2 regions of the Uliginosibacterium flavum genome follow, and region 1 is predicted to be linked to the other one. Evidence: predicted binding sites of a transcription regulator. Region 1 holds the regulator's gene; the other holds the start of a gene.

Region 1 (6,016 bases):
CCCCGCAACATGACGCAATTGCAGCGCAGTGCGATTGGCCTCAAACAGCTGGGCTACGCTCGCTCGACGCATGGATGCTCCAGTCATCAAAAGCTGCCGCAACACTCATGGCATCCGGCGCGGCACAAAGGGTTTCGCGGAACGTCTTGTCGCTGAACATCTGCGCCAACTCTGCCAGTAAACGCAGATGCGTTTCATTGGCCTGTTCAGGCGCCAGCATGATGAAAAACAGATTGACCGGAGCCCCATCAGGCGCATCAAAATCGATGGGGTCACGCAGGCGCAGGAAAGCGCCTTGCGTCTCCTTGAGGCCTTTGACGCGCTGATGCGGAATCGCAATCCCCATGCCCAAGCCCGTCGAGCCAAGCTTTTCGCGCTGAGTCAGCGCATCGACCACTTTCCTGGCCGCCAGACCGCTATGCTGCTCAAACAGGGCCCCCACGCACTCAAACACCGCGGCACGGGAATTCAGCGCGATATCAACAACAATCCGCTGCGGATCAAGAATCTTGGAGATCAGGTTCATGCCAGGTTCGGTCTTACTTACAGAACAGCGGCGAGTCTCCTTTCGGAGCTCGCCGCTTGTCAGGTTGGAAATTGACAGTTCAGGACTTCATCCTGCAGTCGCGGCAGGCCCATTATAGGCCTCGCCCGCCCTGCTGCGTCCAGTCCGGCCGCAGCACAGCTGAACTGTGTTGCGCGCACGCTCAGTCCGCGCTTGCAATGCTCTGGCGCTTCACGGATTCATGACCGTGATCACCGGCTTTCTCCTTGTGCTTGAGTACCTGACGATCCAGTTTGTCAGCCATCGCATCGATCGCCGCATACAAGTCATCGTCTTCACACTCCACGTGGATATCCTTACCACGCACGTGCACTGTCACTTCAGCTTTCTGTTTGAGTTTTTGTACCGAGAGGATTACATGGGTTGCCGTCACATGATCAAAATGACGAATCACCCGATCAAGCTTGGTGCTGACATACTCGCGCAGGGCGGGGGTCACTTCAAGATGGTGCCCGGTGATATTGAGATTCATAAAACACTCCTCTCCTGTTAGATCGACTTGCGCTGACTGACCGGCGGAATATTGAGCAACTCCCGGTATTTCGCGATTGTCCGGCGTGCTACCACAATACCCTGCTGGCCCAACAATTCAGCAATCCGGGCATCAGACAAAGGCTTGCGCCCGTCCTCAGCCGCAACCAGCTGGCGAATCAGCGCGCGAATCGCCGTAGCTGAACATTCACCACCCGTATCGGTGGCAACGTGACTGCCAAAAAAATATTTCAGTTCAAAGACGCCACGGGCACTGGCCATATATTTCTGAGTCGTTACCCGCGACACCGTCGACTCGTGCAATTCCAGCTCTTCAGCGATCTCGCGCAAGGTAAGCGGACGCATCGCCACTTCGCCATGCTCGAAAAACTGTCGCTGCCGATCCACTATCGCCTGTGAAACCCGCAGGATCGTGTCAAACCGCTGCTGTACGTTCTTGATCAACCACTTCGCTTCCTGCAGGTGCGTCGACAGTGTGCTGCTTACGCCCCGGTTATGGTGAAGTATATCGGCATAGACCTTGTGAATCCTTAGCCTCGGCATTGCTTCCGAATTAAGATTTACCGTCCAGGCACCCCGATATTTCCGGACAACCACATCGGGAATCACATAACGCGTCTCGGGCGCGGCAAAACGAGCACCCGGCCGGGGATTGAGGCTGCAGATCAACTCCTGCGCGGAACGCAATGCATCGTCATTACAGGACAGTCGGCGCTTGAGCTTGGCGAAGTCACGTGCGGCCAGCAACTCCAGATTGCCATCAACGATGATCATGGACAAGCGCCGTGACTCGCTCTCCGGCAGGGTCTTCAATTGCAAAAGCAGACTTTCCTGCAGGTTGCGCGCCCCGATTCCTGCCGGATCAAGGCTTTGCACCTGATGCAGGGAAATCGTCAAATCTTCCAGCTCAACATCCCATTCAGGCGGAATCAGCGGAAGAAGCTCTTCAAGCTCCTGCAGCAACAGACCGTCATCATCCAGAGCCTCGATCACCAGCATGACCAAGGCGCGATCCCGATCCGTCATGGCCATCAAGGCAACCTGACCCAACAGATGATCCCGCAAGGACGTCGCTGCGGCCTGGAGATCCTGAAAATCGCCGTCTTCACCATCGCCACTTCCGTGCGAAGCCCCTTCACTGCGCCATTCGGCGGCCTCGCCGATGTCGTCATCCGACACACTGTCGTAGGCTTCGTTGATGCTATCGGGCATGTCGGCCACGCTCGCCGCTTCATACTCGTCCTCGCCCGAAGACACGCGCTCGCTGGAGTACTCCTCACCCGCAGTGGCCATACTGGCCTCTTGCGGCTCGGGCAGAGACGGACTTGCGCCCTCATCTTCCTCGCCCGCCTCGCGTTCCAGCATCGGGTTCTCCAGCAGCATGCGCTCGATTTCCTGATTGAGTTCGAGCGTGGACAGTTGTAGCAACTTGATGGATTGCTGCAACTGTGGCGTCAAGGCCAGTTGCTGGGAGAAGCGAAGCTGAAGCGAGGGTTTCATGCGGACAGTGATACCAGCCGGCCCATGCCGGCCTGATGAAAAACGTTATAAACGGAAATGTTCACCTAGATAAACTTGGCGTACCTGATCATTTTGCACAATCTCTTCCGGCGTACCACCCGCCAGCACTTCACCCGCATTGATGATGTAAGCGTGGTCGCAAATCCCCAGTGTTTCACGCACATTGTGGTCGGTAATCAACACCCCGATTCCACGTGCTTTCAGGTAGCTAATGATCTTCTGAATATCCAGCACTGCAATCGGGTCAACCCCTGCAAAAGGTTCATCGAGCAGAATCAAACGAGGGCGGGTTGCCAGCGCCCGGGCAATTTCCACCCGACGACGCTCGCCGCCGGAAAGAGACATTGCGGTCGCATCGCGCAGATGGGCAATGTTCAACTCATCCAGCAACTCATCGAGACGCTTCGCCTGCTCTGCTTTACCCAGCTTCTGCAGCTCAAGCACCGCCAGAATATTCTCGCTGACCGAGAGTTTGCGAAATACCGAGTTTTCCTGCGGCAGGTAAGACAAACCTTGATGAGCGCGCTTGTGGATCGGCCAGTGAGTCAGATCCGCACCATCCAGATGGATGCTGCCGCCATCGGCACGCACCAAGCCAACAATCATGTAAAAACACGTCGTCTTGCCCGCCCCGTTGGGGCCCAACAAGCCCACTACCTCACCACTGCCGACCTGGAAGGAAACATCGTGCACCACGGTACGCGACTTGTAGCGTTTCTTCAGGCTGGCTACCCTAAGCAGACTCATTAAATGGTTCTTTCAACATTGTCCGGATCACTTCAACCGTAAAACCACGCGATTGCATGAAGCGCGCTTGGCGCGCCCACTCGCTTTGATCCTTCGGCAACTCACCAAATTTTTTCGCCCACACCGCACGTGCGCGCGTCAGCTCATCCTCGACAAGACCTTCGCCCAACGCTGCTGCGGCAATTTCGTTACTCACGCCTCGATCAGCCAGTTCGCGCCGCAAACGTTCGACGCCCACGCGCCCGCCCTGAGTGCGCACCAAGCTTTCAGCAAAACGCACATCCGATTGCAGGCCGGTTTCGGCCATGCGATCCAGCACGGCTTCAACGTCCTGCCCTTCGACAGCCTTGGCTTTAAGCTTGCGCCGCAACTCCACGCGCGAATGTTCGCGCATGGAGAGCAGCCGCAAGGCCGTCGACTTGAGTGATGGAACCGGTTTCTTGCTCACAGACCTGAATTACTCCGCTTTCACCTGAATGGCAATCACGCCGACCGCCTCGCGGATCTTGTTTTCGATCTCGATGGCAATGGCCGGATTATTGCGCAGATATTCGCGCGCATTATCCTTACCCTGACCGATTTTTTCGCCCTTGTAGGCATACCAGGCGCCACTCTTCTCGATGAATTTGTGCTCGACACCCATATCGACCACTTCACCTTCGCGGGAAATACCTTCCCCGTACAGGATATCGAAGTGCGCCTCACGGAACGGCGGCGCCACCTTGTTCTTGACGACCTTGACCTTGGTCTCGGAGCCGATGACTTCATCACCCTTCTTGATCGTACCGGTACGACGGATATCCAGACGCACGGAAGCGTAGAACTTCAGCGCGTTGCCACCCGTCGTGGTTTCCGGGCTACCGAACATCACGCCGATTTTCATGCGGATCTGGTTGATGAAGATGACCAGCGTATTGGTGCGATTGATGTTGCCAGTCAGCTTGCGCAGCGCTTGACTCATCAAACGGGCTTGCAGGCCGGGCAACTGATCGCCCATCTCACCCTCGATTTCGGCACGCGGCGTCAGCGCGGCGACCGAATCAATCACGACCATGTCCACACCACCGGAGCGCACCAGCATGTCGGCAATTTCCAGCGCCTGCTCGCCCGTATCGGGCTGCGAAATCAGCAGATCTCCAACATTCACGCCGAGTTTCTGGGCATAGACGACGTCCAGCGCGTGCTCGGCATCGATGAACGCAGCCGTACCGCCCATTTTTTGCAGCTCGGCAATGACTTGCAGAGTCAGTGTGGTTTTACCCGAGGATTCCGGGCCGTAAATTTCAACCACACGGCCGCGCGGCAGACCGCCAATCCCCAGAGCGATATCCAGCCCCAACGAGCCGGTGGAGATGGCCTGAATGTCGGACACCACCTCGCCATCACCCAGACGCATGATGGAACCTTTGCCGAATTGCTTCTCGATTTGTGCCAGCGCAGCAGCAAGTGCTTTGGCTTTATTGTCGTCCATGTAATACCTCACTCAGTGGTCGGAAAGATTATGGCACAGAGCTTGCGAGGCAGTGCTGACTGCCGGGACTCAGGCCTTTCTTGGTACTGTATAAATATACACCAAAAGCTCTCGGGCGCAACACCGCTGTTTTCGGTAGCGAATTACAGTGTCTGATTTATGCAGCAGCGGGATGCCTGATCCTTCACATTTGTTGGTTAAGCTCGGTAAAGCCGCTTGGCTTGGCAAGACGCTTGAGTAATGATTCGCTTCCGTTGCTGCGACCCCTTGCACCCCTTTACCCATGGCGCCTTTGCGGATAACGCAGAGATGAGTTTGATGAGTCGTTATACCCTTGCCCTGCTGCTGTCCATTTGCGGCCTGCTAGCCGCGTGCCAGAACAAGGACACAGCGTCCGTCGGAGCCAGCGCTTCTGCGCCCACGAACGGCGAATCAAAGCTGGCCGCTGACGCCAAGGGCGCCGCCGCGCGCGGCAATCGGCCTCAGGTAGTGACCACTACGCTGAGCCGCATCGAAAACGTGCCCTTGCTACTGGAGGCCCAAGGCAATGTGCTGGCGCTGGATGAAGTCGATGTGCGCCCGCAGAAGAGCGGCATGATCACCCAGATCCACTTCAAGGAAGGCGACGAAGTCCGCCGTGGTCAGTTGCTGCTCTCGCTCGACGCGCGCGACGATGATGCCAATGTCAGCAAGGCCGCCGCCGGCTTGGCCAGTGCGGATGCCGCATACATGATCGCCCAGCGCGATCTGAAACGCGGCCAGGAACTGGCCGACAAGAACTTCATCGCCCCATCGGCGCTCGACACCACTCGCAGCAAGGCCGATACGGCGCTGGCCAATCAAGCCCAGGCGCGCGCGGCTCTGGAGCAGGCCAAGGTGACGCAGTCCTACACGCGCATCCACGCGCCTTTCGACGGTCGCGCCGGCGTCATCAATGTGCGCCCCGGCAGCCTCGTCACCTCCAATTCGACGTCCGTCGCACTGGTCAAGCTGACGCGCATGAACCCGATTGGCGTGACTTTTGCGCTGGCCGAACGCGATCTGCCGGCCTTGCTCGAATCCATGCGCAAAGGCCCGGTCAAGCTCAGCGCCAGCACCGCCGCACAGGACAAGCTGGCCGGCGAGGTCATCTTCATCGACAGCAATATCGACCGCACCTCCGGCAATGTGCTGGTCAAGGGCAAGCTCGATAACAGCGCGCGCAAAGTCTGGCCAGGCCA
Region 2 (6,016 bases), on a different contig from region 1:
CCAGCTGCCCTCGGATACTGCATCCAGCACCGTCAGCGGATATTCAGCCAGCGCCTGCCCGTCCAGGCTCAAACGCACACGCCCCACCTCCTGCCCGGCCGCTAGGGGCGCGATCATATGCTTCTTCAAGCTGACTTCCTGCTTGATTTCAGCCGCCTTGCCCTGCGGCACACTGATGTATTGATCCGCCGCAAAACCCACCGTCACCTCCGGCGCAACGCCTTTATAGACCGGCACTTTGGCGATAGCCTGACGCGCGGCAAACAGACGCGGGGTTTCGAAATTGAGCAAAGCCCAATCCAGCAGCTTGGCGGATTCACGCGCACGTTCCTCCATGCCCGTGGTGCCGGTCACCACCGAAATGACGCGGCGCCCGCCGCGTTTGCTCGTTGCAACAAGGTTATAGCCAGCCGAAGCCGTGTGGCCGGTCTTCAAACCATCGACATCCGGGTCGCGATACAGCAGCAGGTTGCGATTGTCCTGCTTGATCTTGTTGTAAGTGAAGGACTTCATCGCGTAGATCGGATAGAACTCCGGAAAATCGCGAATGATCGCCTGCGACAGCTTCGCCAGATCATTGGCTGTCGTGTACTGCTGCGCATCGGGCAAGCCAGCGCTGTTGGCAAAGTGCGTATTCGCCAGACCCATCTTCTGCGCCTGGGCGTTCATCATCACGGCAAACGCCTCTTCGCTGCCGGCAATCGATTCGGCCAGTACCACACAGGCATCGTTACCCGACTGCACGATCATGCCCTTGAGCAAGTCGTCCACTTTAGCCGGCACCTTGATGTCGAGGAACATGCGCGAGCCTTCGCTCTTCCAGGCCTTGATCGACACCGGCAGTTGTTGCTCAAGTTTGAGGCGGCCTTCCTTGACGGCCTTGAAGCTCAAATAAGCCGTCATCAGCTTGGTCAGTGATGCCGGCTCGATATGCGTATCGGCATTCGCACTGGCCAAAGTCTGGCCACTTTGCGCATCGAACACGACATAGCTGCGTGCTGCCACTTCAGGCGGAATCGGCAGCGCGGCAAAGCTGCAGAGAGGAATGGCAAGGCTGGCAGCCAACAGCAGACGACGAATCATGAAAACTCCGGAAGATTAGGAAAGAGCACAAATCAGGGCACAATTTTACCCCTCTGTGAGTGCCTGGCTGCGCACGAGTTCCGCGACGCAGCAATAAAAAAAGGCTGCGAATCGCAGCCTTTTTTTAATCATACAGCACCCGCAGGTGCCGCAAGATCAGTGCTCGCCCAACACGGAAACCGTGACGGCAACCACAACATCGGTGTGCAGCGCGACTTCAACCGGATGGTCACCCACCAGCTTGATTGCACCGTTCGGCAGGCGAACGCCAGCCTTTTCGATCTTGTGGCCCAGCGCCACGAGCGCCTCGGCGATGTCGCCGGTGCTCACAGAGCCGAACAAACGACCATCCACACCCGCCTTGCGGACGAGTTGAACAGTCAGGCCTTCAACCTTGGTGGCAGCAGCTTGAGCGGCGACCAGCTTCTCGGCAGCGACCTTCTCCAGCTCAACGCGGCGAGCTTCGAACTCGGCCAGGTTGATCTTGTTGGCGCGCTTGGCGCGGCCAGACGGGATCAGGAAGTTGCGGGCATAACCTTCTTTAACGTTAACCACGTCGCCGAGGTTGCCGAGGTTCACGACTTTTTCCAGCAGAATGATTTGCATCGTATTTTCCCCCGGATTACTGGTGAAGATCGGTGTAAGGCATCAGCGCCAGGAAACGTGCGCGCTTGATGGCCGTCGACAGCTGACGCTGATAACCGGCTTTGGTGCCAGTGATACGCGCCGGCATGATCTTGCCGTTTTCGGAGATGAAATCCTTCAGGATTTCGATGTCTTTGTAGTCGATCTCTTCGATCTTCTCCGCGGAGAAGCGACAGAACTTGCGACGCTTGAACAGGCCGCCGCGATTGCCGCCCTTCTTCTCGTCTTTCTTGCCAGGCTTGAATGCCATGATTAAATTCCTTCCAACAATTCAAATGTTCTAACGTGCAGTACGGGAGCCCGGTTTTTCGCGCTTTTCGCGGCGATGAAACCTTCGATTTTCATCTGGGAACCCAGTGCTACCACCTCGATCTGATGTGCTGCGGGGCCAATAGCCCTGATGGTCAGTTCGCAGGAAACTTCGCGTTCGGTACCGGCTTCCATCTGCCGGGAGAGGTGTTCGATACGAAACTCCAGTACCGGCACTCTGGCGGGCGTCCATCGCAGTGATTCACGTGCGACGAGCGTCCCGGTCATCCGAAGCGTATTTTCTGCGCTCACTCCAATCAGGCTGCGGGCTCAGCGGCGACGTCGGCCTTGGCTTCTTCAGCAGCCGGAGCAGCCGAGGTCAGCGAGCGGGACTTCTCTTCCTTCATCATCGGAGACGGCGTGGTAACAGCCTTCTTCGTCTTGGAGGTGAGATGGCGCAGCACAGCGTCGTTGAACTTGAACGCGTGTTCGATCTCGTCGAGGGTCGGCTGATCCACTTCGATGTTCATCAGAACATAGTGGGCCTTGTGGATCTTCTGGATCGGGTAAGCCAGTTGGCGGCGGCCCCAATCTTCCAGACGATGAATGTGTCCAGCGCGCGAAGCCACGAGGGCCTTGTAGCGCTCGATCATGGCGGGCACTTGCTCGCTCTGATCGGGGTGGACAATGAATACGATTTCATAATGTCGCATGCAAACTCCTTACGGGTTGATAACAGCCCCCCGGCATGCGTACCGGTGGGGCAAGAGAACCGACGATAATAGCCGGAAAAGCTTTTTCAGGCAAGCTGCACAACACCTTGCCGTCACGGGCATACTGGAGGCCATTCGCCCCGCAGAGGGCACTAAAAATAATTGCGCCCCCCAACCATGCTCAAAATCCTCGTTATCGATGAAATCCAGGAACGCGCCCTCGAAATCTGCGAAGGCTTGACTCGCGCCGGCCATATGGTTGCCGCTGTGCTGCCGGACGCACTGGATCTGCACGATAAAGTCGTCAGCCTGCACCCGGACGTTGTGCTGATCCACACCGACTCCCCCAGCCGCGATACGCTCGAAAATCTCGCGGCACTGGATCGAAACTTTCCGCGCCCGGTACTGATGTTCGCCGACGACGACACCGACGACGTGATCCGCCAGGCCATGCGCGCGGGCGTCTCTTCCTATGTGGTGGACGGTCTCGCCCCCTCCCGCCTGGAATCCCTGCTCAAGGTTGCCACCGCGCGCTTCGACGAATATCAAAGCCTGCGGGCCGAACGCGACTCCGCACAACGCAAACTCTCGGAGCGGGTCATCGTCGACAAGGCCAAGGGCCTGCTGATGCAATCGCGCGGCATGAGCGAGGACGAGGCTTATCACGCCCTGCGCAAGATGGCGATGGAACGCGGACTCAAGCTCGGCGATGTCGCCAGCCAGATCGTCTCGGCCGCCGAACTCCTGCTTGGCTGAAGCCGGCAATACCCATACCGCCGACACAGCCTTTTGATCCAGATCAAATTGGTGCAGCACAGCCGCCGCTCGCACTGAGGCGGCGCACACGGCGGGCGCATCAGCCCGCCTCCCGCATTAAAAAAACTCTCAAAACCATGAATTCAAACAGTTTTTAAACACTGGCACGCTGCCTGCTAAGTAGTCCGTGAAGTCAAGCCAATGACGGCTTGCATGGACAACGGCGTCCAGCCCCCAACGTCTCATCGAGGCAATGGGAGCTGTGACGCCGTTTGCATTTCTGACGCCCCTTAGCCTTTGTATCCCAGGAGAGAAACATGACGGAGAAATTCGATGCCACCCTCAGCCGCCGCAGCTTCCTCAAACAAGGTGTTGCCGTGAGCAGCGCCGCCGCAGTCGCAGCAACCGGCCTGCTGCCCGCCAGCAGCGCCTGGGCCGCAGGCAGTGACAAGCCCGAACTCACCGAAGTCAATATCGGCTTCATCCCGCTGACCGACTGCGCCTCCGTGGTCATGGCCAGTGTGCTGGGCCTGGACAAGAAATACGGCATCAAGATCAATGCTACCAAAGAAGCCTCCTGGGCCGGCGTACGCGACAAGCTGGTCAATGGCGAGTTGCATGCCGCCCACGTGCTGTACGGCCTGGTATATGGCGTGCATCTGGGTGTCGGCGGCCCAAAGAAAGACATGGCCGTCCTGATGACCCTGAACAACAACGGTCAGGCCATCACGCTGGCCAACAGCTTCAAGGACAAGGGCGTGACCGATGGCGCCTCACTGGCCAAGCTGATCGCCAAGAAGGAAAAGGAATACACCTTCGCCCAGACCTTCCCCACCGGCACCCATGCCATGTGGTTGTACTACTGGCTGGCGGCCAACGGCATCAACCCGATGAGCGACGTCAAGACCATCGTCGTACCGCCGCCGCAAATGGTGGCCAACATGCGCGTTGGCAACATGGACGGCTACTGTGTGGGCGAGCCCTGGAACCAGCGCGCCATCATCGACAAGATCGGCTTCACCGCCACCACCACGCAGGACATCTGGACGGATCACCCGGAAAAGGTTCTGGGCACCACTGCCGAATTCTTCGCCAAGTACCCGAACACGGCGCGCGCCATGATCTGCGCCATTCTCGAGGCCTCGATGTGGATTGATGCGAGCGCCGCCAACCGCAGCAAGACCGCCGAAACCATCTCGGCCAAGTCCTACGTCAATACCGATACCGACGTCATCCGCAGCCGCATGATCGGCCAGTACGAAGACGGCCTGGGCAAAACCTGGTCCGACAAGAACTACATGAAGTTCTACAACGACGGCCAGGTGAACTTCCCCTTCCTGTCCGATGGCATGTGGTTCCTCACCCAGCACAAGCGCTGGGGCTTGCTCAAGGGCGATGTGGATTACCTGGGCACCGCCAAAAAGATCAACCAGATAGCGCTCTATAAACAAGCGGCCGCCATCGTCAAGGCGCCGGTTCCCAAGTCCGACATGCGCAGCTCGAAGTTTTTCGACGGCGTGGTGTGGGATGGCAAAGACCCGGCCAAGTACGCCGCCAGCTTCAAGATCAAAGCCTGACCTGTCTGAAACCGCTGCGGGCCTCACAACCCGCAGCCTGAATCCCGGAGCCCATCATGACCGCAAGCAGCATGGCCATCTCCTTGAGCAACACCCCCAGCCCCAAGTCCGCATCCGGCAAGACCAGCAAAAAGAGCGACAACATGAGCACAACAGCCCCCGCCCCCGCTACACCTGCAGCCGCCCCCGCCGCCCGCAAACCCTCCGAAGTCCGCGAATTCGCCAGCCGTCTGGCCAAAGCCCTGCTGCCCCCCCTGATCGGCTTCGCCCTGCTGATCGGCATCTGGGCCATCGTATCGATGAAGAACAAGGGCATCCCGACGCCAGAAGTCGTCTGGAAAGCCGCCATCGTCCTGTTTTCAGATCCGTTCTACAGCAACGGCCCGAATGATCAGGGCATCGGCTGGAACATCCTGTCCTCGCTCAAACGCGTCGCCATCGGCTTCGGTTTTGCCGCCGCCATCGGCATCCCGATGGGCTTCCTGCTGGGTCGCTTCCAGTTCCTGAACAAGGCGCTCGACCCGATCATCTCGCTGCTGCGCCCCGTATCCCCGCTGGCCTGGCTACCGATCGGCCTGCTCGTGTTCAAACGCGCCGACCCGGCCGCCACCTGGACCATCTTCATCTGCTCGATCTGGCCAATGATCCTCAACACCGCCCAAGGCGTGCAACGCGTCCCGCAGGACTACATGAACGTCGCCCGCGTCCTGAATCTGTCCGAGTGGAAAATCATCACCAAGATCCTCTTCCCCTCGGTGCTGCCCTACATGCTCACCGGCATCCGCCTGTCCATCGGCACCGCCTGGCTGGTCATCGTGGCAGCCGAGATGCTCACCGGCGGCGTCGGCATCGGCTTCTGGGTGTGGGACGAATGGAACAACCTCAAGGTCGAGAACATCATCATCGCCATCTTCGTGATCGGCATCGTCGGCCTCACGCTTGAACAAGCCCTGATCAGCATCGCCAAACGCTTCAGCTACGACAGCAACAGCT

What was found. Region 1 encodes sigma-54, which starts transcription at its own class of promoters, with help from an activator protein. Its sites were predicted from a motif close to TGGCACGCTTNCTGCTNA; they were not measured.
Region 2: a site for sigma-54 is predicted at 3,609-3,626, ahead of ABXR19_RS18375 (CmpA/NrtA family ABC transporter substrate-binding protein). Genes of this name have one in related genera too.

What each region holds. Positions count from the first base shown of each region.
Region 1 is NZ_JBEWZI010000002.1:120,077-126,092, forward strand. Features, by position in the region: gene hprK (HPr(Ser) kinase/phosphatase) at 1-72, opposite strand, end outside; gene ABXR19_RS02225 (PTS sugar transporter subunit IIA) at 41-526, opposite strand; gene hpf (ribosome hibernation-promoting factor, HPF/YfiA family) at 708-1,037, opposite strand; gene ABXR19_RS02235 (RNA polymerase factor sigma-54) at 1,055-2,557, opposite strand; gene lptB (LPS export ABC transporter ATP-binding protein) at 2,603-3,325, opposite strand; gene recX (recombination regulator RecX) at 3,312-3,773, opposite strand; gene recA (recombinase RecA) at 3,783-4,796, opposite strand; gene ABXR19_RS02255 (efflux RND transporter periplasmic adaptor subunit) at 5,115-6,016, shown strand, end outside.
Region 2 is NZ_JBEWZI010000029.1:22,199-28,214, forward strand. Features, by position in the region: gene ABXR19_RS18345 (D-alanyl-D-alanine carboxypeptidase family protein) at 1-1,083, opposite strand, end outside; gene rplI (50S ribosomal protein L9) at 1,240-1,689, opposite strand; gene rpsR (30S ribosomal protein S18) at 1,706-1,978, opposite strand; gene priB (primosomal replication protein N) at 1,981-2,289, opposite strand; gene rpsF (30S ribosomal protein S6) at 2,295-2,690, opposite strand; gene ABXR19_RS18370 (ANTAR domain-containing response regulator) at 2,868-3,446, shown strand; gene ABXR19_RS18375 (CmpA/NrtA family ABC transporter substrate-binding protein) at 3,764-5,023, shown strand; gene ntrB (nitrate ABC transporter permease) at 5,080-6,016, shown strand, end outside.